Regions from separate parts of the Rathayibacter rubneri genome, predicted to be linked through region 1. Evidence: predicted binding sites of a transcription regulator. Region 1 holds the regulator's gene; the other holds the start of a gene.

Region 1 (15,954 bases):
CTCCGCGGGCGCAAGCTCGACCCCGATGCGATCGCCGCGGCGCTCGACGAGCTCGACGGCGACGACGAGTACCGCACTGCCGTCGAGCTCGCGCGCAAGCGCCTGCCGAGCCTGCGCTCCCTGTCGGACGAGGTGGCGGAGCGGCGCCTGACCGGGTTCCTGGCGCGTCGCGGCTACTCCGGAGCCCTCGTGCAGCGCGTCGTCCGCGAGACCGTCCGCAAGCCGGGCTCGAGCGTCCGCTTCCGCTGAGCGGCGTGGGGATGCTCCCGCCCCGAGGGCGCACCGGGAGCGCTCCGAGCGGCGCGTAGAATCCCTGACCATGACCACGCTCATCCCCGCTCCGGTCTCCGTCGCCGGCGCCCGTCCGAGGACCTACGAGGTCCGCACGTTCGGCTGCCAGATGAACGTCCACGACTCCGAGCGGCTGAGCGGGTCGCTCGAGGCGGCGGGCTACGTCCCGGCCGACGGTGCCGAGGCCGATGTGGTCGTGATCAACACCTGCGCGGTGCGCGAGAACGCCGACAACAAGCTCTACGGCAATCTCGGCCATCTCGCGTCGGTGAAGCGCCGGCACGAGGGCATGCAGATCGCCGTCGGCGGCTGCCTGGCGCAGAAGGACAAGAACGTCATCCTCGACAAGGCGCCGTGGGTCGACGTCGTCTTCGGGACCCACAACATGGGTGCTCTGCCGAGCCTGCTCGAGCGCGCGCGTCACAACGACGAGGCGCAGCTCGAGATCCTCGAGTCGCTCGACGTCTTCCCGTCGACGCTGCCGACCAAGCGCGACTCGACGTACAGCGGGTGGGTGTCCATCTCGGTGGGCTGCAACAACACCTGCACGTTCTGCATCGTCCCCTCGCTGCGCGGCAAGGAGAAGGACCGCCGTCCGGGCGACGTCCTCGCCGAGATCCAGGCTCTCGTCGACGACGGCGCCATCGAGGTGACGCTGCTGGGGCAGAACGTGAACTCCTACGGCGTCGAGTTCGGCGACCGCCAGGCGTTCTCGAAGCTGCTGCGCGCCGCCGGGACGATCGACGGGCTCGAGCGCATCCGCTTCACGAGCCCCCACCCCGCCGCCTTCACCGACGACGTCATCGACGCGATGGCCGAGACCCCGTCGGTGATGCCCCAGCTGCACATGCCCCTGCAGTCCGGCTCCGACCGCGTGCTCAAGGCGATGCGCCGCTCCTACCGCTCCGAGCGCTTCCTCGGCATCCTCGACCGGGTGCGGGCGAGGATCCCGCACGCCGCCATCAGCACCGACATCATCGTCGGATTCCCCGGCGAGACCGAGGCCGACTTCGCCGAGACGCTGCGCGTGGTCGAGGAGGCCCGCTTCGCCTCGGCCTTCACCTTCCAGTACTCCATCAGGCCCGGGACTCCCGCAGCGACGATGCCGGACCAGCTGCCCAAGCAGGTGGTGCAGGAGCGCTACGAGCGCCTTCTCGCCCTGCAGGACGCGATCAGCGAGCAGGAGAACCGCACCGTCGTCGGTCGCGAGGTCGAGGTCCTGGTCGCCACGGGGGAGGGGCGGCGTGACGCCGAGACGCACCGCCTGAGCGGTCGCGCCGAGGACAGCCGGCTCGTCCACTTCGACGTGCCCGCCGGATCGGAGCAGCCGCGGCCCGGAGACGTCGCCTCGGTCCGGATCACCCGCGCCGCTCCCTTCTACCTGATCGCCGACTCCGCGGACGGAGCGCCGCTGCGCATCCGCAGGACCCGCGCGGGCGACGCGTGGGACCGTGCGCAGACGGAGTCCTGCGGCGTGCCGCAGACCGGCGCGCCGTCGACGGGCGGGACCGGCGCGCCGCGGGTCTCCCTCGGTCTGCCGACGCTCCGCGCACGGCCGGCCGCGCTGACGACTCCGATCTACGACGCGCTCGATGGCGAGCGCTGACGCGGGCGCACCCGAGCTGATCGCCGTCGTCGGGGCCACGGGCACGGGCAAGTCCGAGCTCGCCCTCGATCTCGCCGAGCGGGTGCGCGCGGCCGGTCGAGGGGCCGAGATCATCAACGCCGACGCCATGCAGCTCTACCGCGGCATGGACATCGGCACGGCGAAGCTCCGCCCCGACGAGCGGCGGGGGATCCCGCACCACCTCCTCGACGTCCTCGACGTCACCGAGGAGGCGTCGGTCGCGCGGTACCAGTCCGAGGCGCGCCGCGTCGTCGACGAGGTGCGGGTGCGGGGGGCCCTGCCGATCCTGGTCGGCGGCTCCGGTCTCTACGTCTCGAGCGTCGTCTTCGAGTTCTCCTTCGCGGGGACGGACCCGCAGGTGCGCCGTGCACTCGAGGAGACCGCGGAGCGCGAGGGCGTCGCCGTCCTGTTCGAGCGCCTACGCGCCGTGGACGAGGTCGTGGCGGCTCGGATCGGTCCGCACAACGTCCGGCGCATCGTCCGCGCCCTCGAGATCACCGAGCTCACCGGCACCCCGAACAGCGCCCTGATGTCGGACGAGCCGGAGCTCTGGCGGCCGGCGGAGCTGCTGGTCCTCGAGGCCCCCCGCGACGTCCTGGTGCGGCGGCTCGACGAGCGCGTCGAGCGGATGTGGGCCGACGGCGTGCTCGACGAGGTGGAGCGGCTGGTGCCCCTCGGGATCGAGCGCGGTGTCACCGCGAGCCGCGCGATCGGCTACGCCCAGGCGCTCGGGCAGCGTGCGGGCGAGCTCTCGCAGGAGGAGGCGATCGCCTCGACGCAGTCGCTCACCCGCCGCTACGCCCGACGGCAGAACAGCTGGTTCCGCCGCTACCGGGACGCTCACCGCCTCCCGTCCGGAGCGCCGGATCTGGCGGCACGGGCCGCGGTCGCAGCCCAGGTCGACGACTCCGCTCCTCGCTAGGCTGTCCGCCATGACGATCGAGCTGCACTTCACCAAGGGCCAGGGCACCGGGAACGACTTCGTGCTCTTCAGCGACCCCGACGGTGAGGTGGACCTCACGCCCGCGCAGATCGCGATGATCTGCGACCGGCACTTCGGCGTCGGAGCCGACGGCATCATCCGCGCCGTGCGATCGAGGGCGATCGCCGAGGGCGCGGCCTCGCTCGCGGAGGAGCCGGAGGCCGAGTGGTTCATGGACTACCGCAACGCCGACGGGTCGATCGCCGAGATGTGCGGCAACGGCGTCCGCGTCTACGCGGCGTTCCTCCTGGCGGGCGGGCTCGCCGAGCTCGAGCCGGGCGACACCCTCCCGATCGGCACCCGCGCCGGTGTGCGCGACCTCACGCGCAGCGGCTCCGGTTTCCAGGTCGACCTGGGCCGCTGGGAGCTGGCGGGCGGCGAGCCGCTGGTGCGCGCCAAGGAGCTCAAGGTCGCCCGTCCGGGTCTCGGCATCGACCTCGGCAACCCGCACGTCGTCGTCGCGCTCAGCAACGACGAGGAGCTCGACTCCGCCGACCTGACCTACATCCCCCAGGTCGAGCCGGAGCCCGTGGACGGGGCGAACATCGAGTTCGTCGTGCCGGGGGAGCCGCTGATCCACGACGGGATCGGCCGCATCCGCATGCGCGTCCACGAGCGCGGCAGCGGCGAGACCCTCAGCTGCGGCACCGGTGCCGCGGCGGCCGCCCTCGCGGTGCGCTACTGGGCGGGAGCCCGCGCGCCGCAGTCGTGGCGGGTCGACGTCCCGGGCGGCACGCTGGGAGTCACGATGTTCGCCACCGAGGAGGGCGAGCACGTGGGCCTGTCCGGTCCGGCCGATCTCGTCTACACCGGCACGATCCGCATCGACTGAGGCGGGAGTCAGGCTGAGGCGGGAGTCAGGCCGAGGCGGGAGTCAGGCCGAGCGGGTGGTCCGCAGGACGCGGAAGCCCTTGGCGCTCGCGACCCGCTCGACCTCGAGCCGCTCGTCGAAGGCCTCGACGAGCCACTTCTGCAGGGAGTCGGACCCGAGGTTCCGCTGCACGACCAGCCAGCCGTCGGCTCCGGGAGCCAGCCGGGGGAGCCAGCGCTCGAGCAGCGCGTGCAGCTCCTCCTTGCCGATGCGGATCGGCGGGTTCGACCAGATGGCGTCGAACCGCACGTCCGCGGGAACATCCTCCGGCAGGACGGCGTTGACATTGGTGACGCCGAGTTCCTCGCAGTTGCGACGGACCAGCTCGAGCGCCCGCTGATTGACGTCCACCGCCCACACCCGGGCGGCCGGAGCGCCGAGGGCGAGCGCGAGGGCGATCGGACCCCAGCCGCAGCCGAGGTCCAGCAGGTCCCCGCTCGCGGGAGGCTCGGGGACCGCGTCCAGCAGGACGCGGGTTCCGAGATCCACGTGGCCGGGGCTGAACACGCCTCCGGCGGTGGTCAGCTCGAGGTCGCGGCCCGCCAGACGGGCCGTGATCCTGCGGGGCCGGAGGTCACCGTCGGGCGTACTCGTGAAGTAGTGCTCGGCGACCATGAGAAGTGAACCTATCAAGACCTGAGGAGTTAGTGTTATCCGGATGACGGAAGACCTGAACGAGACCGGCACGACCGAGGCCGTGGACGTCGTCTCGAGGGTCCTGGCGAACGCGCAGTCGCGGTCGGCGGGATACTCGCGCTTCGTCTCGGGCGGCGCCCAGGCGCTGCAGACGTCGGGGCACGGCGGCGAGGACTCGGACGGCGAGCAGTTCGACCGCGAGGACCGGCAGGCCCTGCGCCGCGTCGCCGGCCTCTCGACCGAGCTCGAGGACGTCACGGAGGTCGAGTACCGCCAGCTGCGCCTCGAGAACGTGGTGCTGATCGGCGTGTACTCGCAGGGCTCGCTCGAGGACGCCGAGAACTCGCTGCACGAGCTCGCCGCTCTCGCCGAGACGGCGGGGGCGACCGTTCTCGACGGACTGCTGCAGCGCCGTCCGCACCCCGACCCGAGCACCTATCTCGGCAAGGGCAAGGCCCAGGAGCTCGCCGGTGTCGTCGCCGCGCTCGGCGCGGACACCGTGGTGGCCGACACCGAGCTCGCCCCGAGCCAGCGCCGTGCGCTGGAGGACGTGGTGAAGGTGAAGGTGATCGACCGCACGGCGGTGATCCTCGACATCTTCAGCCAGCACGCCAAGAGCAGGGAGGGCAAGGCCCAGGTCGAGCTCGCCCAGCTCGAGTACCTCCTGCCGCGACTGCGCGGATGGGGAGAGTCGATGTCCCGCCAGGCCGGTGGCCAGGTGGGCGCGGGAGCCGGCATGGGCTCGCGCGGACCGGGCGAGACGAAGATCGAGCTCGACCGCCGTCGCATCCACACCCGCATGGCGCGACTGCGCAAGCAGATCACCGCGATGAAGCCCGCCCGCGAGGCCAAGCGCGCGAACCGCAAGCGCAACGCCGTCCCGTCGGTCGCGATCGCCGGCTACACCAACGCCGGCAAGTCGAGCCTGCTCAACCGGATGACCCACGCGGGCGTCCTGGTCGAGAACTCGCTGTTCGCGACGCTGGACGCCACGGTCCGGAAGGCTCAGACGGCCGACGGCCGCCTCTACACGTTCGCCGACACCGTCGGCTTCGTGCGGGCGCTGCCGCACCAGCTGGTCGAGGCGTTCCGCTCGACGCTCGAGGAGGTCGCCGACTCCGACATCATCGTCCACGTCGTCGACGCCTCGCATCCCGACCCCGCGGGGCAGATCGCGACGGTCCGCGACGTGATCGGCGAGGTGGGTGCCCGCAGCATCCCCGAGATCATCGCCTTCAACAAGTCCGACCTCGTCGACGAGGGCGCTCGGCTCGTCCTCCGCGGCCTCGCTCCGGACGCGGTCTTCGTCTCGGCGAGGACGGGCGAGGGCATCGACGAGCTGCGCTCCCGGATCGCCGAGATCCTGCCCGAGCCGAACGTCGAGCTCGATCTGCTCGTGCCCTACGACCGCGGCGACGTGATCTCGCAGCTGCACCGCAACGGCCGCATCCTCGCGACCGCGTACGTCGACGGCGGCACGCGCGTGCAGGCGCTGGTCCACCAGGACCTGGCCGGCCCGCTGGCCGAGTTCGCCGCTCCGGCGGCGGCCGTCGAGGCGTAGCAGCACCACCCGAGCGCCCGCGCTCCCCGACGAGGGGGCGCGGGCGCTCCGTCGTCCCGGGCACGCCCGACCGCCGCGCACAACGCCCTCCGACACACTCCGTCACGCCCGGTCACACCGCGTCACGCGCCTCGACGGCGCAGCGGAGGCGTTCCTACTGTGGACCCCGGAGCGCCACCCGGCGCCTGGAGCGACAGCCGAGCCCGGCACCCGCCCCACCGATCACACACTGTGGAACGGAGGGCCTGCTGTGCCGTCGACCCGCTCGGAGACCTCTCCGGACACGCACTGTCCGACTCCGGTCCCCTTCTCCTTCGAGGTCTACCCGCCTCGCACCGATGCGGCGACCGCGGCCCTCGTGCGCACCGTCGACCGCCTCGCCGAGGCCCGCCCCTCCTTCATCTCGGTCACCTACGGGGCGGGCGGCTCGTCGCGCCGCGCCTCCCTCGAGCTCCTCCGCCACATCCGGCGGCACACCTCCGTCGAGGCCCTCGCCCACCTGACCTGCGTCGGGTCGACGGCCGCGGAGGCGAGTCGGCTCGTGCACGAGTTCCTCGAGGCGGGAGTCACCCGCTTCCTGGCTCTGCGCGGCGATCCTCCGGCGGGCACCGCGGACGGCGAGACGTTCCTCGGCGAGCTGGGCAGCGCGGCCGAGCTGGTGCAGCTCATCCACCGCGTGCAGGCCGAGCGCGAGCCCTACGGGGCGGTCGCCGTCCCGGGGTCGTCGGCGCTGCGAGTGGATCCGGCGTCGCGCCCGCGCGCCCAGGTGGCGGTCGCGGCGTTCCCCAACGGGCACCCTCGCTCGCGGTCGTCGTCGCAGGACATCGACGCGCTCCTCGCGAAGGAGGCGGCGGGGGCGTCGTTCGCGATCACGCAGCTCTTCTTCCACCCCGCCGACTACGTGCGCTTCGTCGAGCGGGCGCGAGCCGCCGGCGTGCGCATGCCGATCATCCCGGGGGTGATGCCGGTCACCAGCCCCGGCCGCCTCCGCCGGATGCTCGAGCTCAGCGGGGAGGACCTGCCCGCCGAGCTCGCGATCGCGCTCGACGTCGAGCCCGACGACGAGGCGCGCGCTCGGATCGGAGTCGAGCACGCGGCGGGTCTCGTCCGCACGCTCGTCGAGTCCGGAGCGCCCGCCGTCCACCTGTACGCCTTCAACCGGCACGAGGCGGTCCTCGCCGTCCTCGCCGAGAGCGGCCTCCTGGCCGCCACTCCCGCCCCGACCACGACCCTCATCACGGAGAGAGCATCATGACGACGACCGCACCCGACTTCCCGACCGGAACGATCCTGGGCTACCCGAGGATCGGCCGCAGACGCGAGCTCAAGAAGGCCGTCGAGGCGTTCTGGAGTGGTGCCGCGTCGGCCGACGAGCTCGAGCGCGAGGCCGCGGGCCTGCGCGCGGCGACGCGCGAGCGCCTCGCCGCTCTGGGGCTGGGCCGCACCGACTCCTCGATCCCGGAGGCGCACTCCTTCTACGACCAGGTGCTCGACACCACGGTCGCCGTCGGCGCGATCCCCCAGCGCTTCGCCGATCTCGTCGCCGACGGCCCGCTGGATCTCGCCGGCTACTTCACCCTGGCGCGCGGGGACGGGGAGCGCGCTCCGCTCGAGATGACCAAGTGGTTCGACTCCAACTACCACTACCTCGTGCCGGAGATCGGCCCCGAGACGTCGTTCTCGCCCTCGGACGACCGCCGGGCGCGAGAAATTGAAGAGGCTCGGGACGCCGGCTTCACGACCCGCCCCGTGCTCGTGGGACCGGTGACCTACCTCCTGCTCGCGAAGCCCACGGACGAGGCCCCTGCCGGGTTCTCGCCCCTCTCCCGGCTGGCGGATCTCCTCCCGGTCTACGTCGAGCTCCTGGCGCGGCTGCGCGCGGCGGGCGCCGACTGGGTGCAGCTCGACGAGCCCGCGCTGGTGTCCGAGTCGGTCGAGGCGCGGAGAGCGGAGGTGCTCGCTGCGGTCCGGGAGGCGTACCGCGTCCTCGGCGGTGCGGTCGAGCGCCCGGCACTGTTCGTCGCGGCTCCCTACGGCGATCTCCGCGACGCCCTGCCGGTGCTCGCCGCGTCGGCCGTCGAGGCCATCGGCATCGACCTCGTCAAGGGATCGGCGCCGGCACCGACCCCGGGGCTCGAGAGCACGGTGCTGGTCGCCGGCGTCGTCGACGGGCACAACGTGTGGCGGGGCGACCTCGCGGCGGCCCTCGAGACGGCCGAGGGGCTGCGACCGCTCGCGGGCGGCCTCGCGGTGTCCAGCTCCACGTCCCTCCTGCACGTCCCGCACGATGTCACGGACGAGCCGGATCTGGACCCGCGCCTGGCGTCCTGGCTCGCGTTCGCCGATCAGAAGGTCGGGCAGATCGCCGTCCTCGCCGAGGGGCTCCTCGCGGGTGCGGCGGCCGTCGAGCGGCCGCTCCGCGAGGCGACCGCGGCGCTCGAGGACCGCCGCTCCGCTCCCGGAGTGCGCGACGGCGCCGTGCGGCAGCGCGCGGCACGACTCACCGCCGACGACCACCGCCGCGTCCCCTACGAGGAGCGCGTGGCGGCGCAGGAGGAGTCGCTCGGTCTCCCGGTGCTCCCCACCACGACGATCGGCTCCTTCCCCCAGACCCGGGGGATCCGCACGGCGCGGGCCGCGCTGACCCGCGGCGAGCTCTCGCACGAGCAGTACGTCGAGCGCATGCGCGACGAGATCCGGCAGGTGGTGACGCTGCAGGAGGAGATCGGCCTCGACGTGCTGGTGCACGGGGAGCCCGAGCGCAACGACATGGTGCAGTACTTCGCCGAGAACCTCGACGGGTTCGCCGTGACGCGCAACGGCTGGGTCCAGTCCTACGGGAGCCGCTGCACGCGTCCGTCGCTGCTGTGGGGTGACGTCTCGCGCCCCGCACCCATCACCGTCGAGTGGTCGAGCTTCACCCAGTCGCTCACCGAGCGGCCGGTCAAGGGCATGCTCACCGGTCCGGTGACGATCCTGGCGTGGTCCTTCGTCCGCGACGACCAGCCGCTGGCGGACACGGCCGTGCAGGTGGCGCTGAGCCTGCGCGACGAGATCGCCGATCTCGAGGCCGCGGGCATCCGCATCGTCCAGGTCGACGAGCCCGCCCTCCGCGAGCTCCTGCCGCTCGAGAAGGCGGATCAGCCGGAGTACCTCGAGTGGTCCGTCGGGGCCTTCCGGCTCGCGACGGCAGGAGCCCGTGCCGCAACGCAGATCCACACGCACCTCTGCTACTCCGAGTTCGGCGTGGTCATCGACGCGATCGACCGGCTCGACGCCGATGTGACGAGCATCGAGGCTGCGCGCTCCCGGATGGAGGTCGTCGTCGACATCGAGCGCTCGGGCTTCGCCCGGGGCATCGGCCCGGGCGTCTACGACATCCACTCCCCGCGGGTGCCGGGCGTCGAGGAGGTCTCGGACCTCGTCGGAACCGCGCTCGGCTCCATCCCCGCGCGGCAGGTCTGGATCAACCCGGACTGCGGCCTCAAGACGCGCGGATACGACGAGACGGTCGCATCACTGCGCTCCCTGGTCGCGGCGGCGGCCGAGGCGCGCCTCGCGCTGGCGGAGGCGGTCGTCTAGCGGGGCTCGGAACGACGAAGGGGGCGGACGGCGCGCAGCCGTCCGCCCCCTTCGCCGTCGGCGCTCAGACGGAGCGCAGGACCGCGACGATCTTGCCGAGCACCTCGGCCTCGTCGCCGAGGATCGGCTCGAAGTTCGAGTTGCGGGGGAGCAGCCAGGTGTGGCCGTCCCGCTGGCGCAGCACCTTCACCGTGGCCTCCCCGTCGAGCATCGCCGCGACGATCTCGCCGTTCTCGGCAGTGCGCTGCGACCGGACGACGACCCAGTCGCCGTCGCAGATCGCGGCGTCGATCATCGACTCGCCCACGACCTTGAGCATGAACAGCTCGCCCTTGCCCACCAGCTGGCGGGGGAGGGGGAACACCTCGTCGATCTGCTGATCCGCCGTGATGGGGACTCCGGCGGCGATCCGCCCGACCAGCGGCACCATCGCGGCGTCGCCGACCGTCACACTCGACTCGAACGAGCCGTCGTCCTCGGTCGAGCTCGGCACGTCGATGAGGATCTCGAGAGCGCGCGGGCGGTTCGGATCGCGGCGGAGGTAGCCGCTGAGCTCGAGCTGGTTCAGCTGGTGCGTGACGCTCGAGAGCGAGGCGAGGCCGACCGCGTCGCCGATCTCGCGCATGCTCGGCGGGTAGCCCCGGCTCGAGACCGAGCGCTGGATCGCGTCGAGGATCGCGAGCTGCTTCGCGCTCAGGTTCTTCCGGCGGCGTCCGGTGCCCTGCTTGGCCTTGGCGGTCTGCGCGTCGCTCACGTGATCCTCTCTCGGCGCGCACCCCGCGTGCGCGCCCGCCCGGGTTCCGGTCGACCGCCGATGTCGGTGGTCGCTGCTGTACTACCAGCGGGCTCTCGAAACTGTATCCGGCAAGGGTTCCCGTTCGAAACATTCGTTCGAGTGTGTCGCGCGTTCTCGGCAACGGATACGACGCGACAGGCTCTTGCCTCCCGCTTTCTTCGAAGATATATTCGGAACAGAGGTTCGGGGCGGCCTCCCGGCCGAGGTCCGCCCCGAATCCCTGCTGAAAGGAGCGATCCCCATGATCGATCAGCACACCCACCAGCACCGCAGCGCCGTCCTCGACGGTGCCGAAACGCAGCGTCCCGCCGTCGTGCGCACGCGACTCCGGATCACCCGCCGCGGCCGTGCCGCCCTCTCCGTCCTCGGAGCGCTCCCGCTCATCGCCGGCGCCTTCGCGTTCGGGCTCAACGGCGGAGGAGCGGTCGCCTCGGGCGAGACCTCCGACGTCGAGTTCCAGTACGTGACGGTCCGCGCGGGGGAGTCGCTCTGGTCCCTCGCCGAGGAGATCGCGCCCGACAGCGACCCGCGCGACGTCGTCTCCGACATCGTCTCGCTCAACCAGCTCCCGAGCGCCGGCCTCGAGCCCGGTCAGCGCCTCGCCGTTCCCGGCGCGTACGAGCTGGTCCGCTGAGCGGAGCGTCGGGGCGACTCCACGGCGGACCCTCCCGTCTCGATGGGCGCCGCTACCATTCCCTGGTGACGACTCTCGACGACCTTCCTCTCCGTGACGATCTCCGCGGCAAGCTGCCCTACGGCGCCCCGCAGAAGATCGTCCCCGTCGCCCTCAACGTCAACGAGAACACGCACCCCGTTCCCGACGACGTCATCGCCGACATCGTCGAGCGGGTGTCCGTCGCCCTGCGGACCGTCAACAGGTATCCCGACCGCGAGTTCCGGGAGCTGCGGGACTCGCTCGCCGGCTACCTCGGTCACGGACTGACCGCCGACAACCTCTGGGCGGCGAACGGCTCCAACGAGGTGCTGCAGCACGTCCTGCAGGCCTTCGGCGGACCCGGACGCTCGCTCCTCGGCTTCGCGCCGACCTACTCGATGTACTCGATCCTCGCCTCCGGCAGCGGCACCGAGTGGATCCCCGCGCCCCGGCAGGACGACTTCGAGGTCGGAGCCGACCACGCCGCGGAGCAGGTCCGCCGTGCGCAGCCGGACATCGTCTTCCTCTGCGCGCCGAACAACCCGACGGGCACGCCGCTTCCGCTGGCGACCATCGAGGCCGTCTACGACGCGACCCCCGGGATCGTCGTCGTCGACGAGGCGTACGCCGAGTTCGGCGGCAGGGACGCCGACACCGCCCTCAGCCTGCTTCCCGGACGGCCCCGGCTCCTCGTCTCGCGCACGATGAGCAAGGCCTTCGCCTTCGCCGGTGTGCGCCTCGGCTACCTCGCCGCCGACCCCGCGGTCGTCGACGCACTGCGGCTCGTGCGCCTCCCGTACCACCTCTCCGCCCTCACTCAGGCGGCCGCCACTGCCGCCCTCGCGCACGCCGACGAGATGCTCGCGATGGTCGGCGACATCATCGAGCAACGAGATCGGATGGTCCTCGGACTCCGCGAGCTCGGCTACACGCCCCACGCGACGGGCAGCAACTTCGTCCTCTTCGGCGGGGTCGCCGACCCCACGGCGACCTTCGAGGCGCTCCTGGCGCGCGGCGTCCTGATCCGCGACGTCGGGATCGCCGGGCACCTGCGGGTGAGCGCGGGCACCGAGGAGGAGACGACGGCGTTCCTCGAGGCGCTCCGCTCGCTGCCGGCACCCGACGCCGACCCGGCGACGGCGCTCGCGCACGAGTAGCTCCGGCCCGCGGAGGGGCGCGGGGCGGCGAATAGACTGGTTGCCATGACCTCCCCGAGCGCCGCATCCGGGCGCACCGCCTCCCTCAGTCGTGCCACCAGCGAGTCGAGCATCGAGCTCTCGATCGACCTCGACGGCACCGGCGTCGCGGATCTCGAGACCGGCGTGCCCTTCTTCGACCACCTGCTCACCGCCTTCGCGAAGCACTCGCTGACCGACCTCCGGGTGCGCGCGACGGGCGACGTCGAGATCGACATCCACCACACGGCCGAGGACATCGGCATCGTGCTCGGCACCGCGATCCGGCAGGCGCTGGGCGACAAGAGCGGCATCTCGCGGTTCGGCGACGCCCTCGTCCCCCTCGACGAGGCCCTCGTGCAGGCCGTCGTCGACATCTCCGGACGCCCCTACCTGGTCCACAGCGGCGAGCCGGAGGGCTTCGCCCTGCACCTCATCGGCGGCCACTTCACCGGCTCCATGGTCCGCCACGTGTTCGAGGCCATCGCCTTCAACGCGGGTCTCACCGTGCACGTGACGGTGCTCGGCGGCCGCGATCCGCACCACATCGCCGAGGCGGAGTTCAAGGCGTTCGCCCGTGCCTTCCGCCAGGCGAAGGCGTTCGACCCGCTCGTCGCGGGGGTCCCCTCGACGAAGGGCGCCCTGTGAGCGGCCGCCCGTCCGTCGTCGTCTACGACTACGGATCCGGCAACGTCCACTCGGCGGTCAAGGCGCTCGAGCTCGCCGGCGCCGATGTCGAGCTCACCTCCGACCGCCGGAAGGCGCTGGAGGCCGACGGCCTGCTCGTACCCGGGGTCGGCGCCTTCAGCGCGGTCATGGACGCGCTGACGAAGGCCCGCGGCGGCGAGATCATCGACAAGCGGCTCTCGGGAGGCCGCCCGGTCCTCGGGATCTGCGTCGGCATGCAGGTGCTCTTCGAGCGCGGCGTCGAGCGCGGTGTCGAGAGCGAGGGGCTGGGCGAATGGCCCGGCACGGTCGACCTCCTCCCCGCCGAGGTGGTCCCGCACATGGGTTGGAACACCGTGCAGGCGCCCGCCGGCTCCGTCCTCTTCGACGGCATCGCCGACGAGCGCTTCTACTTCGTCCACTCGTACGGTGCGCGGGAGTGGTCGCTCGACGTCATCCCTCCGTTCCCGGCTCCCGCGGTCACCTGGTCCGATCACGGCGGGCCCTTCATCGCGGCGGTCGAGAACGGTCCTCTCTCGGCGACCCAGTTCCACCCCGAGAAGTCGGGCGCGGCGGGCCTGCGGCTGCTCTCCAATTGGCTGGGCGGGCTCCGCACGAACTAGGATCGGCCGGTGGTCGGCGCCGCTCCCGGTGAGCGCCGCCTCTGCACCAGGGCTCCCGAGACTGAGGATGACGATGAGCGAGTTCACCAAGGCCCCGGGCCTTGTCCTTCTCCCCGCGATCGACGTGGCCGGCGGCAAGGCCGTCCGCCTGACGCAGGGCGAGGCGGGGACCGAGACCAACTACGGTGACCCGATCGACGCGGCCGGCGACTGGGCCGACCAGGGCGCGGAGTGGATCCACCTCGTCGACCTCGACGCCGCCTTCGGCCGCGGCGACAACCACGGGATCATGAAGAAGGTGATCCGCCAGGTGAAGGGCGTCAACGTCGAGCTCTCGGGCGGGATCCGCGACGACCGCAGCCTCGAGTCCGCGCTGAGCGCCGGTGCGAAGCGCATCAACCTCGGCACCGCCGCTCTCGAGAACCCCGAGTGGGCCGCGAGCGTCATCGCGCAGTACGGCGACCAGATCGCCGTCGGACTCGACGTGCGCGGCACCACGCTCGCCGCCCGCGGCTGGACGAAGGAGGGCGGCGACCTCTGGCAGGTCCTCGACCGCCTCGAGGAGGCCGGCTGCACCCGCTACGTCGTCACCGATGTGACGAAGGACGGAACGCTGAAGGGGCCGAACCTCGAACTGCTCGAGCAGGTCATGGCGCGCACCCGCCGCCCGGTCATCGCCTCCGGCGGCATCTCGAACCTCGACGACATCGCCGCACTGCGCGACCTCGTCCCGCAGGGCCTCGAGGGCGCGATCGTCGGCAAGGCCCTCTACGCCGGAGCGTTCACGCTCGCGGAGGCGCTGGATGTCGCGTCCGAGTGACGGACGCCCGCTCCCCTCGCATGTGACGGACTCCGCCGGCACCCCGTGGGCCGGCCGGCACTTCGCGCCCAGCGCGGGGGGCGAGGACGACGGCCGAGCGCCGGAGCTCCTCTCGCGCGCTCTCGCCGACTTCGGCGCCGACTCGCGCGGTCCGGAGGCCGTGGTCGACGCCCTGCGGGAGTCCCGGCTGCTGATCCCGCTCGTCGCGCACCTCGGCGAGGAGGGCGACGAGGTCGACGGCCTGCGGACCGACAAGACGCAGGAGCTGTCGATCGTCACGGTCGCCGGGCCCGACGGACGCAGCGTCCTCCCGGTCTTCAGCAGTGTCGAGACCATGCGGCGCTGGGACGCCTCCGCGCGCCCGGTGCCCGTCGACGGCCGTCGAGCGGCATTGGCCGCGGTGGCGGAGTCGACGGAGGTCCTGGTGCTCGACGCCGTCTCGGACCACGAGTTCGCCGTGCGCCGACCCGCGGTCTGGGCGATCGCCGAGGGCGCACCGTGGCGCTCGAGCGCCGAGGATCCCGAGGTGCTCGCCGCTCTCCGGGCGGCGGCCCGGGGCGAGTCGACCGTCGTGTCGGTCGATGTCCGGGCCGGAGACCCGCGTCAGCGGCTCCAGGGACCGGAGATCGTCGTGGTGCTCGCCCTCGTCCCCGGGCTCGACCGCGAGGCGCTCGGCGCCCTCGTGGCGCGGCTGGGGGAGCGGTGGTCCGCCGACGAGATCGTCGCCTCGCGGGTCGACTCCCTCTCGGTGCAGCTGGCTCCCGCCCGCTGAGTCAGGTGACCGGGCCGGTCCACTTCTCGCCCGGGCCCTTGCCGATCGGATCGGGGAGGGGGGACGCCTCGCGGAACGCGAGCTGGAGCGTGCGCAGTCCGTCGCGCAGGCTCCGGGCGTGCATGTCGCTGATGTCGGGAGCTCCGGCGGTCACGAGCCCCGCCAGCGCGTTGATCAGCTTGCGCGCCTCGTCGAGGTCGACCTGGGCGTCCGGCTCGTCGGCGAGGCCGCACTTGACGGCGGCAGCGCTCATCAGGTGCACGGCGGCGGTCGTGATGATCTCCACAGCGGGGACCTCCGCGATGTCGCGGGCGGCCTCCACGTCGGAGGAGTCGTCGGCGTCGCCGAAGCGGCGGACGTAGTCGTCGTCGTACTGGGCCATGGGTCCTTCGTTCGGTGGATCGGGCCCGTGCCGGGGCCTCGCGGAGGGGCCCCGAGCGGCGAGCGCATCCGCTCTGTCGCCCGGGCCGGGATTCTGCTAAGGTGATGCGGGCTCCGAGGCATGTCCTCGGTTCGAAAGTGGAGATTCTCCCACCCGCGCTTGACCGCTTCACTAGGTTACCGGGTCTGAAGCACTCCGCCCTCGGCAACGAGGGCAGGGCTGCGGCACCCGAGCGAAACCTCGGAGGCCGGGTCGCAGGGTGCGAGCACGTGCACGAGCACGTCAGGAATCTCCTCTCTCGGGATGCGCCGGATCAGAATCCGGCAGCAGAGCAGCTACTCACCGAGATCAGAGGAGAAACGCAATCAGCGATCCCCGTACCAACGACCGAATCCGCGTCCCCGAGGTCCGCCTCGTGGGTCCCGCCGGAGAACAGGTCGGCGTCGTGAAAATCGAGGTCGCCCTGCGACTCGCGCAGGACGCAGACCTGGATCTGGTCGAGGTTGCTCCCAACT
Region 2 (12,619 bases), on a different contig from region 1:
GCCGAGCAAGACTCGATACGGAATGTCTCGCGGCTCGATGAGCTTGCTGATCGTGTTGCGCGTCGGACCGACAGCAAGCGCTTCTGGAACCATCGGCACGATCGCGAAGTCGGAGACGTCGAGAACGGCACCGAGGATTGCCGTATCAGTCAGGTTCCCTGGCGTATCCACGAAGACCACGTCATACGGCAGCTCCCGCAGCCGTACGAGCGTGCTGGGGTCGGTGTTCTCCGCGAAGTCGAAGGGCAGCCGCTCCCCCGCCCGAGCCGCCCACATGGTCGTCGACTGTTGGGGGTCGACGTCGACCACGAGCACTCGCGCATTCTTGGCGGCGACAGCCGCAAGGTTCATCAAACTCGTCGTCTTCCCGACCCCGCCCTTCTGATTTGCCAGGGACACGATGCGCATAGATGCTCCGATCACTTCCGTAGTTACAGACTACCAAAGTTCGGTTGAAGCTCACAAACATCGGAAGTCTGTCACTTACGAAGTGTGGTTGGCCGTTGCCCTCGACGACCCAAGCCGCACCTGGTCGTCCTCCGAGCAGGGCTGGCGCATCGACGGATGCCTACGGCGCAGATCTCTTCTAGCGCTCGAGTTCGGCTCGTTCCACCAGAGCCAGGTGGTGCGCCGGAAGTCCTCCGCTGCCATTGCCAGCAGCTTCGGCCCGTCGTCTACGTCTACGATCTACAGAACTCCGAAGTCTGTAACTCTGTATATATGCCCTCGTCGGTCTTCTTTGTCGCACTGCGCCCCCGTCTTGCAATGTGACCCACGGAGTTCGTGACTCTGGTACTTACAGACCCTGTCGTCCGGCGAGCTACAGACTTACGGACTCCGTAGTTCTACACATTCCAAAGTGTGGTTGACCGTTGCCCTCGACGACCCAAGCCGCACCTGGTCGTCCTCCGAGCAGGACTGGCGCATCGACGGATGCCTGCGGCGCAGATCCCTTCTAGCGCTTGAGTTCGGCTCGTTTCACCAGGGCCAGGTGGTGCGCCGGAAGTCCTCCGCTGCCATTGCCAGCAGCTTCGCCCGTCGTCTACGTCTACGATCTACAGAACCCCGAAGTCTGTAACTCTGTAGAGGTGCCCTCGTCGGTCTTCTGCGTCGCATTGCCCCCCGTCGAGCGATGCGACCTACGAAGTTCGTGACTCTGGTACCTACAGATCAATGTCCTCCGACGAGCTAAACACTTACAGACTCCGTAGTTCTGAACCTTCCGGAGTTCGGAACTCTTACCGCAATCGGACTGACGTCTCCGCATGCCTGCAGCTGCGGTCAGTGCGCGAATGCCGTCGCCAGTTCGCCCCAGTGGGTCGTGGAGCGCGGGGAGAGTGCGCCGCGTTTCATCGTCAAGACGGGTCCCTTGCGGATCCCGGCGAGTCCGAGGCCGACGGCGGAGCGGCCGTGGCGCTTGGTCACGGCGTCGATGGTGGCGCCGAGGCCCTTGGTGTCGAAGGCGGTATCGAAGACGTCGAGGAAGGCGTGGGAGTTCTTGGGGGAGAGGTTGGTGAGGATGACGCCGGCCCGGACGTACCGCGCTCTCTCGCGCAAACGCGGCCGCAGCGTGCCGATGGCGGCCTTGACGATCGCTACCGGGTCGTCGGTAGGGACAGGGAAGCCGGCGAGGCCGCCTGCGGACTCGTAGGGCGTGTCCGCGAACGGCGACGTCGACGCGAACACGCTCATCGTCTTCGTCACCGACTCCTGCGCACGGAGGCGGTGCGCGGCGCGTTGCGCGTAGACGGAGAGCACCTGCTCCATGTCTGCGATCGTCGTCACGGGGGTGGCGAAGGAGCGGGAGAAGATCAGCTGGTCGCGGACGGTGCGGGCAGCTTCCAGGGGGATGCAGTCGATGCCGCGCAGCTCGTAGACGGAGCGCTGCAGGACGACGGAGAACTTCTTCCGGATAAGGGCGGGGTCCGCGTCGCGGAGGTCGCGGATGCTGTGGATGTTCAGTTCCGCGAGTCGCTTCCCGGTGCGGCCGGCGACGCCCCACAGTTCGGTGACGTGCTGGGAGGCCATGAGCGTGTCGAGCTGCTCGGGGGTGTACCAGTCGGTGTCGCAGACGCCGCCGAGCGCGGGGTGCTTCTTGGCGCCGCCCTTGTTGACGAACTTCGCGAGGGTCTTGCTGGGTCCGAAGCCGACGCAGACGGGCAGGCCTACGTTTCGGGCGACGGCGGCGCGCATGGCGCGGCCGATTTTGGCTCGCTCGGCAACGTTGCCGTCGATGCCGAGGAAGGATTCGTCGATGGAGTAAACCTCTTGCCAGGCGGAGTAGCGGCCGAGGAGTTCCATGACGCGGGCGGAGAGCTCGCCGTAGAGCTCGTAGTTGCTGGAGCGGGCGATGACTTCTGGGAGGCGGCCGGAGCGGATGAGGGGTTCGATCTTGAACCAGGGGGTGCCGTTCTCGATGCCGAGCTGTTTGGCCTCGTCGGAGCGGGCGACCACGCAGCCGTCGTTGTTGGAGAGGACGACGACGGGCCGGCGCTGCAGCTTGGGGTCGAAGAGCCGCTCGCAGGAGACGTAGAACGAGTTCACGTCGACCAAGCCGATGCGCCGCTCAGAGCGCACGATGCAGGTGGTGCAGGCAGACGGTGACAACGCCCCACACTTGGAGGTCGCTGAGCTCCTGGACGTGGATCGGCGGGTATTCGGGGTTCTCGGCGCGCAGGGTCACGCCGCTGGGGGAGAGCTCGAGGCGTTTGACGGTCAGCTCGCCGTCGAGGATCGCGACGACGACGTTGCCGTGCTTGGGGGTGAGGGAGCGGTCGACGACGAGTTCGTCGCCGTCGCTGATTCCGGCGCCGATCATGCTTTCCCCGGAGACGCGGACGATGAATGTCGAGGTCTTGTCGCGGATCAAGTGGTCGTTGAGGTCGAGGGAGCCGTCGAAGTAGTCCTGCGCGGGGGAGGGGAACCCGGCCGCGACTGCTTCGCCGGCGACGAGGAATGCAAGCGTCACGGTGTCCAGTGAGGGGATCGAGATTCGCTCCACGATCGCCACGCTCATCCAGCCACCTCCGCACTATTCGAACATGTGTTCGATATTGGTTGAGTGTAGGTCGGGGGGTCTGACAATCCCTCCGTGCTGAGTGGTTCTGCGGGACGGCGGGGGAGTGGTCGGGCGCGTCGAGGCCGATCGAGCTTTGTCGGCTCCGCGGTTAGGCGGCGACGGAGGACCACCAGAGGGAGCCGGGGGCGAGCATGCCGGTGCGTCCCCAGTGAAGGGCTTCTCGGTGATCGCCGCGGCCGGCGGCGTCGCGGGGGTAGAGAGGCCACACACGTTCCCCAGAGGAGGAATCCTCGAAAAGAGGGCGGCTCGTGACGTGTGGGCGTCGAGGGCGTTCCCTTGGTGCGGAGGAGCGGTAGGCGAGTTCGGCTTGCCACCACGCCCAGACTTCGCGTTCGATGCCGTAGCGGTAGGCGCGGTCCTCGAGCAGACCGTCGACGCCGAGGACTCGGGCTGCGGTGGTGCGCAGGTCGCGAAGGGATCGTCTCCACCCATCGATGTGCTTGACGATGAGCCGGTGGCTGCGCAAGCGAGAAAGGCTTGTGGCGGCTGTGCGGGCCGTCACTCCGAGCATGCGGGCGGTGCTGTCGACCGTGACAGATGCTTCGCGTCCCAGCAGCGCGTAGACCTTCCCCGCGAGGTGTCCAAGACCTGAGCGGGTGAAGAGGTCGTGGCGTGCATCGGTGAGGTCCTTCTCAAGCAGGTCAAGGAAGACCGCGCGTTCAGAGAAAACCTGGCCGGGGGGGCGGGGGTTATTAAATGGTTGTGTCCGGACTGTGCTCGGGGTTGTGGAAAAGGTGCCGGTCAAGCGCCATTCGCTCGCGTTGCTGCCATCGGCACGGGCGACGAGCTGGACGTAGCCGTCCTCGCGGAGGGTCCGGAGGGCGCTGGCGGCTGTGGTGCGGCCGAGGCCGGAGAGCAGTGCGAGATCTCGGACGGAGGCAGCGACGGTGCGCTTTCCGGTGTGGAGGGTGAGGTAGGCCAGGGCGGTGAGGATTGTCCGCTCGGAGGTCGCGCGCTCGGTGCGACCCCATCGGCCCGGGTGCGCGCGGAACCGTTCGAGAAGGTTGCTGACGGCGGCGACGATCCCCTCGAGCTCCGTCAGATCGCGAGGCTCACGCGGGGAGGGCAGCACGGCATGCAAGGCCGCGAACTGAAGCGCTTTCTCCCACTGGCGGCCAAGTCGATCGGCGGCCTCGTGACGCGCTCGAGGGCGGCGGCTCCCGCGACCGGTGTTTTTCGTGCGGTAGTGCTCCATGCCGGGAGCGGTCTGGGCGGCATGCTCGACATCAGTCATCGTCCAGCCCGCGTGCGCGGCCGAGAGCAGGCACATGAACGCGGTCCACGAGGGGTTGGCGCCACCATCGGCCGTGGCCATGTGAGCGGCGCCTGCAGCGCTCAGTGCACGATGAGTGCGGTGCTGAGAAACAACGGCGCCCTGAGTCGGGGCAAAGTAGCGGCGGCCGGAAGGCGTCGCTTCCAGAGCGGCCGCGACCGCAACCAGCGAGGCCGGCAACACAATGGGATCCAGCAGATCCTCGACGCGGCCGCGGAGGATCCTCGACACGCTGCCATCGCGGTGAGGAGACTGCGGAGGGCGTGCAGCACCCGTGCGCGGGTTGTGCAGCATGCCGTGATCCAGCGTGCTGAAGTTCGCCTTGGCAGCGATCGCCAACCGGTCGACTTCGGCCGCGGCAGCACCGCCACGGACTCCGACCCATAGGTGGCGCCCTCCAGTTCCGGAGGACTCGCACACCACGTGAGCAACCTGATGGGCGTCGAGCACGACGGAGAGCGCGTCGCAGTCATCGGCGGCCTGCTCCATCAGGTCAGGGTCGACCCCGTGCGAGTCCTTGCCGTCGAAGTCGAAGCAAAGCAGCCGGAAGACGCCGGCGTCGTCCGCGAGGTAGATCGCCCAAGGGGTGCTCGGAGCGACGGGCGAGACCCGGAACGCCGTGGGGTACGCGTTCTCGTCCAGGCGCCCGTAAGCGTCGCGGCGCATCGTCCGCACGGTGTCGCGTGGGCTCAACCGACGGGTCAGCGACCACGCATCACCGTTGAACGTCGGCGAACCGTTAGGGCGCGCCGAGAGATCCATCATTGAATCTCCCAGCCCGTCGTGTAATCTTTCGGGCATAGAGAAGCCTCCCGTGAGGGTGGTGACTTGATTAGCTCGAACCCCGGGAGCCTGGCAGCAATGGGGGAGCGGGCTACGAAACTTGGTGAGGCCCGCTTCGGCGGGCCTCCTTCGTTTAAGCGGCTGTCGTGCGCGCCTCCTGCGGGATGGGCAGTTCGTTGTCGTGGTTTCGGCGGGGACGCGGCGCGTACTCCGGCATACCGAGGGACTCCGCCGCGAGGGCGGTGATGTACTCGCCGTAACTCAGCCCAGCGGCTGTCGCGTTGGCCTTGATGACCTCTGCAAGAGGCACCGCGGGTTTCGCCATGATGGGGACTCGCTGTCCCTTGCTCGGTCTAGCCATGGGCAAAATCATCCTGCGATTCCGTTAACGGAAACGTTAGGACGACGGTGTGTCGCCAAGTCGACGCGCTGTACCAGCCGTTCGAAGGTCGATTCGAGGTCCTGCCCGTCGACTAGGTGATCGAAGGACAGCAGCCGGAACCATCTGATGGCAGCTGTCAGGTCGGTCACCCGTGGCGCGCTCGGCGCGACGGGGGAGACGGGGAACGCGGCCGGGCAGGGGCTTTCGTCCATGCATCCGTGCGCGTCCCGGCACATTGCAGCACGAGAGCTCAATCGCCGTGTTACCACCCGCAGCGACGCAGAGATGTCACGTGCTAGCACGTAGGCGCGGCGGCGTATTGGGACTTCCGTGAGGAGATCGCTCATCTTCCGTCCCCTCGATCTAGCGGCTACCACTGATTTACAACCACATTTTACGTGGTCACGACCCTACCGCGTCGGTAGGGCGACGAGCACGAGCCCTCGGCCGCGGCGTCAACCCACCCTCGGAGCCAGGAGGCGACGCTCGACGTAGAGCGCTCGGCGTCGACGTTGTACTTCCAGGCGTGATCAGCTCCTGCCGATCCCTGAAAGCGTCGCCGTGTCGGGATGCTAGGCGACGGGGGCGAGCGGGATCTTGCGATCGCCGCCGAATGGACGACCAAGATCGGCACCGTGACCGATTGCGCCCAGTCCAGTCGAGCCAATCGAGGTTGATCGACCCCCTCAGTCCGACGATCGAGGTCAGCGCCACGACTGGATGCATAGCACGGCTCTATTTGTCGGGGTAATGTGCTTCTGTGAGTACGGGGAACAACTCAGGAGCTCAAGCAATCGGCGGCAGCGAACCAGCCGCATTCGACATACGCAGAACATTGGCCGTCTTCCACGAGCGTCGCTGGCTGGTGATCCGCGCGCTGGTCACTCACGGCCCGGCGACGTGCGATGAGCTCGCTGAGGTGACGGCGCTTCCGCCGACCTCGATCCGGCCGCCGCTGCGGGTCTTCAAGGAGCTGGGCCTGGTGGACATTCACGAGAACTCGGGGCGCGCACACACCTATGAGGTCAATCGTGCCGAGCTGCACGCAACCTGGACCGCCGCGTGCGCCGACCTTTTCCCTGAGGAGCTGTGCGCCTAGAGGCCGACTTCGGGCCGGGGCGCATCCGAGAACATGTTGGCCTCACTCTGGGCGAACAGCGCCTTGATGAACGCCTTATCCGCCCGATAGAGCACGGTTCGGCCCGGCCGATCAGCGACGGGGGTGTCAACGATGACCGCTCCCGCGTCTTCGAGCTGCACAAGGTGACGGCGCACGGTCTCGGCCGTTTTCTCCGGCACCTGCTTGCGGATGGGGCCGAAGTAGGAGCCGCGCTCGGGCTGATCGAGGTGAAGCAGAAACCACAGGATGCGGTGGTTGATCTCGTCCCCAATGACACGTATCGCCACTTTCACCCCGTCAGGTATCGGCATGGGCGAGGAGTCGGGCATGCACCAATGATGGCGCACTAAGAAACAAAACCCTCGCAGCGTTCTGTACACCCTAACACGCAGCTTGGTTGCCACCACATCTAGCGTGGTGACTAACTCGAAAAGTGATTAGGCTCGTGGTGGCGAGCCAACCTCGTCACGACGAGGGGAAACAGCGTGACCGGAACAAGGCTGACGCCGATCGCAGGCGCAGTAGCACTGTCGCTCTGCGGACTCGCGGCCTGCACGGCGAGCACGGAAGCCGCACCGGCCGACATCAGCTCATCGCAGGCGGTTTCTGCGGCATCGACTCCTGCGCCGCCGACAACAACGACGCCGAGCGCCGCTCCTACTGAGGCGGTGCCGAGCGATGCGGAAATCACCCAAGACGCCTCTGCGGAGACTTCTACCACCAGCCTCGCGACCGACGCGGTGACCGCGTTCTGCCGGCCGACCCTGAATTACGACACCTGGATCAGCGAGCTGTACCCGTTCCTGAGCCAGCAGGCCGCAGTGGCCTACGAGACAGTCGACCCGGCGAACGTGCCCTGCACGACCCTGACGGGCGCTGCGTCGGTCCGGGACGGGGACGGCGCCTTCACGATGCGGATCGTGGTTCCCACGGATGCGGGGGAGTACTCCGTGTACGTCCACCGCACCGTCGAGACAGGTCATTGGGCTGTCGAGCAGATCACCCCCTTGGCGTCGGAGTAGCCCGGTGGCGAAGGAGGGAATGGGGGTTCTCGCGGCGGTCCTGGCACCGCTTCTCGCGATCGCACTGCTGCTGTGGCTGTTGTTCTTCGGCGCCGCCGGAGACGCCAACGCGGCATGCCTGCCTGGGGGAGGACCGGTGAACGTGTCCGCGATCCTCGCGGACGCGAAGGTCGGCGCCTACGGGCACGACCAGCTCGTCAACGCCGCGCTGATCGTGAACGCGGGAGCCGCGAAGGGCCTCGGCGCCGATGGACAGATCCTCGGCGTGCAGACGGCGATCGGGGAGTCCTCGCTCGTGAACATCAACTACGGGGACGGTGCGATCAACCCGGACGGCTCGGTCGCTGACTCGATCGGTCTGTTCCAGCAGCAGTCGAGCTGGGGCACCTTCGAGCAGCGCATGGATCCCACGGCCTCGGCTGGCTTCTTCTATGACCGCCTCATGCAGGTCGAAGGCTGGCAGTCGATGGAGCCCTCGATCGCGATCAACAAGGTGCAGCGCAACGCCGATCCGAACCACTACACGAAGTACCGGTCCGACGCCGTGGCGATCATGATCTACCTCAACGGCCTCGGCAGGAGCACGACCGCATTCACGGCGACCACCGCCGCAGTCGGCGTCCCGTCGACGCCCACCGGCACCGCGCCCGCGACTCCCGCGCCGGTCGGTGGATGCGTGGCCGTCTCCGGTGACGCGCAGGCCCTCGCGGCCGGGCTCGTCACGGCGATTGAGGAGGGGCGGCTGCGCCTGCTCGAGGACCGCTACGCGCAGCAGATCCGCGACATGGCCGCGGGGACCGCCAAAGAGAACTGCGGCATCGACGTGCGGATCCTCCAGGTGATCACTATCGCTCTGAACACGTTCCCCTCGGTCGGCGTCTCGGACCTCAACCGCCAGTGCACCGGTTCGCTCCTCGGCGCCGGCACCGGCTCCTCGCACTGGATGAACGGTGGCGGGAACGCGGTCGACTTCTTCTCCTTCGACGACACCGCAACGACTGGCTGCGATCCGAACGCGCTCAAGCTCCTCAGCGTCCTCGACCCCCAGGTCCCGACGGGCTCGCGCGCCGGACAGATCCAGTGCCGCTCGACCAGCTACGAGCACATCACCCAGTTCACGGACACCCCGAACCACCTGCACTTCGACGTCGCCTATGCCGACGGACCCCTCACCACCGGATAACCGGACAACTTCGGAGCCCCACCAGGCGGAACCGAACACCCCGCACCACCACCACACGAAACGGAGCACTTCATGTCCGCACTCGCTCTCACCACCGAGCTGATCACCGCCGCCGGCAGCCTCGGCGCCGTCGTCCCCGACCCAGGCCCTGGAGGCATGCCTCCCGGGTTCGAGGCCTTCACCACCACCATGGGCTGGGCCAAGTGGGTCGGTCTCGGCGTCGCCGTCGTCGGCCTGATCGTCCTCGGCGTCACTATGACCGTCTCCGCCCGCCGCGGCGAGGGCGGAGAGATCGGCGGCTGGCTCGGCCGCCTCCTCGTCGGCGTGATCGTCGTGTCCGCCGCGTTCCCAATCGTCGGCTTCCTGATGGGTGCGTAGCGTCCGAAGGACATAGACCGCACCACCAACGAAAGGCATGACGTCATGAGCGACACGGAGCAGCGCAACCCGTTCACCAGGCGAGGTTTAATCTTCGGAACGATCATCGTCGGGATCCTCGTACTGGCCGGGATCCTGGTCGCCGTCACGTCTCTGGGCGGAGGCGACGGGCAGAACACTCCCGTCGCCTCCGCGACACCTACCGCTTCCGCCACAACCGAGATTCAGGCAGACGCCGCGAGCGTCTGCGAACTACCCGGCTACGACGAAAGCGGCACTCTCACCGCCGCACCCGTCACCGAGTGGACCATCGTCGGCACGATGGCCGCCCCCTCCTCGGACACCGCCGGCCCCGGCGTGATCGAGGACGACGGCCTGCGCAGCTGCTACGCCCACACCGTTGAAGGCGCACTCTTCTCCGTCGCAAACCTCTGGGCGATGGGCACGGACGGACGCCTTGCGGACCCTGTGCTCGATCGCCAGACCGCACCCGGAGCGGGGCGTGATGCGGCGATCGCCGCGGACATTCCACAGAGCAATACCGGCGGCAGCGTGCAGATCGTCGGCTTCCGCGTGAGCTCGTACACCGCTGACGAAGCCACGATCGACATCGCTTTCCGCTCCAACGCCAATCAGCTCCTCAGCTTCCCCGCTCCCGTGCAGTGGGTCGACGGCGACTGGAAGTCGGTCCTGACCGATGACGGTCAGCCGCCCTTCCGCCCGTCGGCGTTGCAGAACCTCGGCGGCTATATCCCTTGGACAGGTACCGAATGACAGTGACCCCACCCGCAGGCGAAGCCTGCAAGCCATGGGACGTCGTCTGCTGGTCATCAGAAGGCATCGGCAACGTCGTCTCGCAGGCATCGAACGATGCGCTGCAGCAGTTCGTGAACAACATCTTGGAGGGCTACGGCAAAGCGATCGTGTCGCTCGGCACGCTTTGGGTGAATGTTCCCTCCCCGGTGACTGTGGTCGACCGGGGAGGCGGCGTTAACGGCGGTGGAGCGCCGCCGGTGCCGGAGGCGTTCGAGACGATCCTCGGCTACGTGACGTGGGTCACCGCCGGTCTCGCGGTCATGTCTCTGATCGTTGCCGGCGTGATGATGTCCGCTCGACGCCGCTACGGAGATGGCGAAGCGCACCTCGGACGCATCGGCGTCATCCTCCTGGCCGTGATTATCCTGTCCTCCGCCTCCGCTCTCGTGACCGGGTTCCTGCCGCTGGCAATGCATTTGAACGAGTCCTCGAGCGTGGTCGGCTGGGTGCAAGGGCAGCTCGAGTGGTACGCCGGCGGTCTCGCGATCCTCTCGATCCTCGTCGCCGCAGGCCGCATGATCTGGACTCAGCGCGCGGCCGAGCTGCGCACCCTCGCCCGGTCCGTGCTGACGCTGATCGCTGTGGCCGGAGCCGGGCTCGTCGTGATCCGCCTTGCCACTCAGGCGGGTGATGAGTTCTCCGTCTGGATCCTCAACCGTTCCACCGACTGTGACGTCACCAACGGCGAGAGCAACTGCTTCGGCACGAACGTCTTCGCGATGATCTCGCTGACCGCCACCTCGGGCATCGGACTCATCGGCCTGTTCCTCCTCGGGATCCTCGCGGTCCTGATGACCTATATCCAGGTCGCGCTGATGATCTTCCGCGGCGCGATGCTCGTCGTCCTCGCGGGGATCTTCCCGATCGCCGCGGCTGCGACGAACACCGAGATCGGGCAGCAGTGGTTCAAGAAGACGATGGCTTGGACTCTCGCATTCATCCTCTATAAGCCCGCTGCGGCGATCGTCTACGCGATCGCGTTCCGGATGACCGGGACCGACCTATTCAAGTCGGACGGGACGGGGCTGTTCCAGATCGTCACCGGTCTCGCGCTGATGCTCATCGCGCTCGTGGCTCTGCCCGCGCTGATGCGATTCCTCGTCCCCGCGGTCTCCTCTGTCGGCGGCAGCGGGGGAGGGGCAGGCCTGCTCCTCGGCGCCGCCGCGGTAAGCGGCGCTGGCGATATCGCCACCGGTGCGATCCGCTCCCGCGCCGGTGGCGACAGCGGGGGAGGTGGGGGAGCTCCAGGCGGTAGCGGCGGATTCGGTTCGGCGCCGACCGGAAGCAACGCCTCCGCGGGCAGTACGGGATCGCCCGCTTCGGCTTCCGCTCCTGGCGGCGCGAGTTCCGCCGCCGGCGGGGGAGCTGCAGTCGGCGGATCGGCCGGTGGCGCAGCGACATCGGCAGGTGTCGCTGCAGCAGGCGGCGGAGCTGCCGCGGCCGCGGCTGGCGGTCCTATCGGAATCGGCGTCATGGCGGCGAGCAAGGCCGCTGAGGGAGCGAAGCAAGCAACGGGAGCGGTCAAGGCCGCGACAGAGGACGCCACCGGCGGCAACGGGAGCGGGAACTGATGACCACCACGACTCCCACCCGCAGCGCTGAGGCGCCGCGGACCTACGGCAACTGGCGCCGCCCGCAGACTGCGGGACTCGGCGGCCTCGGGCAGCTCGCCACCGGGGTGCTGTTTCTCGGCATCCTCTCCTCGATCATCGCGTCGATGTTCTCGGGACTTGGGGCCGCGCTGATCGTCGCCGCGATCTTCGGCGGGATCTTGCTGACGGTGTCGGTGAAGGACAAGCACGGGCAGAGCGCCCTCGGAAGGACGGTGAATCGCGTGAACTGGATGCGCACGAAGGCCAAGGGAGCGAACATCTACCGTTCCGGCCCCGCGGGCCGGGCGAAGTGGGGCACGTTCCAGCTCCCGGGACTTGCTGCGGCGTCGCAGCTCTCCGAGCACGAGGACTCGCACGGGCGCCGGTTCGCTCTCGTGCACGTCCCCTCGACCAAGCACTACACCGTCGTAATCGCCACGGAGCCGGACGGCGCCGCGCTGGTGGATCAGGAACAGGTCAACAACCAGGTCGCGGAGTACGGCATCTGGCTCTCCAACCTCGGAGACGAGCCCGGCATCGAAGCAGCCTCCGTCACCGTCGAGACTGCCCCCGACACAGGCACGCGGCTGCGGTCGGAAGTCGAGGGGTCGATGGACCCCGACGCACCGGAGTTCGCTCGAGCGATGCTCTCGGAGGTCGTGAGCAGCTACCCGGTCGGGTCGGCCACGATCCGCGCCTACGTCGCGATCACGTTCTCCTCGCTCTCTCGCATCGGCGGGAAGCGCCGCAACGCGAAGGAGGTCGCCGCCGACCTCGCTGCCCGCCTGCCTGGCCTGACGACGAGCCTCGCCGCGACCGGTGCGGGCGCTGCGCGGCCGCTCGGCGCTCAGGAGCTGTGCGAGGTGATCCGGGTCGCCTACGACCCCGCCGCCGCCGTCCTGATCGATGAGGCCCGCGCCTCCGGCGACGTTCCGGAGCTGTCCTGGACCGACGTCGGCCCCGCGGCCGCGGAGTCCCGGTGGGACTCGTA

What was found. The regulator LexA, encoded in region 1, represses DNA repair genes until DNA is damaged. The targets are predictions, from matches to a motif close to TCGAACANNTGTTCGA.
Region 2: the regulator LexA is predicted to act here: its motif matches at 3,036-3,051, upstream of NB037_RS02465 (LexA family protein).

The regions. Positions count from the first base shown of each region.
Region 1 covers NZ_JAMRYM010000015.1:13,507-29,460, forward strand. Annotated here, with positions in the region: gene NB037_RS19830 (regulatory protein RecX) at 1-249, shown strand, start outside; gene miaB (tRNA (N6-isopentenyl adenosine(37)-C2)-methylthiotransferase MiaB) at 320-1,897, shown strand; gene miaA (tRNA (adenosine(37)-N6)-dimethylallyltransferase MiaA) at 1,884-2,840, shown strand; gene dapF (diaminopimelate epimerase) at 2,851-3,732, shown strand; gene NB037_RS05875 (class I SAM-dependent methyltransferase) at 3,775-4,386, opposite strand; gene hflX (GTPase HflX) at 4,430-5,968, shown strand; gene NB037_RS05885 (methylenetetrahydrofolate reductase) at 6,327-7,223, shown strand; gene metE (5-methyltetrahydropteroyltriglutamate--homocysteine S-methyltransferase) at 7,220-9,550, shown strand; gene lexA (transcriptional repressor LexA) at 9,615-10,304, opposite strand; gene NB037_RS05900 (LysM peptidoglycan-binding domain-containing protein) at 10,588-10,980, shown strand; gene NB037_RS05905 (histidinol-phosphate transaminase) at 11,043-12,158, shown strand; gene hisB (imidazoleglycerol-phosphate dehydratase HisB) at 12,204-12,824, shown strand; gene hisH (imidazole glycerol phosphate synthase subunit HisH) at 12,821-13,465, shown strand; gene priA (bifunctional 1-(5-phosphoribosyl)-5-((5-phosphoribosylamino)methylideneamino)imidazole-4-carboxamide isomerase/phosphoribosylanthranilate isomerase PriA) at 13,539-14,285, shown strand; gene NB037_RS05925 (SseB family protein) at 14,308-15,057, shown strand; gene NB037_RS05930 (DUF1844 domain-containing protein) at 15,059-15,439, opposite strand; gene infC (translation initiation factor IF-3) at 15,804-15,954, shown strand, end outside.
Region 2 covers NZ_JAMRYM010000003.1:139,957-152,575, reverse strand. Annotated here, with positions in the region: gene NB037_RS02475 (ParA family protein) at 1-408, opposite strand, end outside; gene NB037_RS02470 (Y-family DNA polymerase) at 1,282-2,577, opposite strand; gene NB037_RS02465 (LexA family protein) at 2,567-3,016, opposite strand; gene NB037_RS02460 (hypothetical protein) at 3,168-5,117, opposite strand; gene NB037_RS02455 (hypothetical protein) at 5,505-5,864, opposite strand; gene NB037_RS02450 (helix-turn-helix domain-containing protein) at 6,353-6,616, shown strand; gene NB037_RS02445 (helix-turn-helix transcriptional regulator) at 6,613-6,966, opposite strand; gene NB037_RS02440 (hypothetical protein) at 7,123-7,659, shown strand; gene NB037_RS02435 (hypothetical protein) at 7,679-8,842, shown strand; gene NB037_RS02430 (hypothetical protein) at 8,915-9,220, shown strand; gene NB037_RS02425 (DUF8175 domain-containg protein) at 9,266-9,994, shown strand; gene NB037_RS02420 (TrbL/VirB6 family protein) at 9,997-11,607, shown strand; gene NB037_RS02415 (SCO6880 family protein) at 11,607-12,619, shown strand, end outside.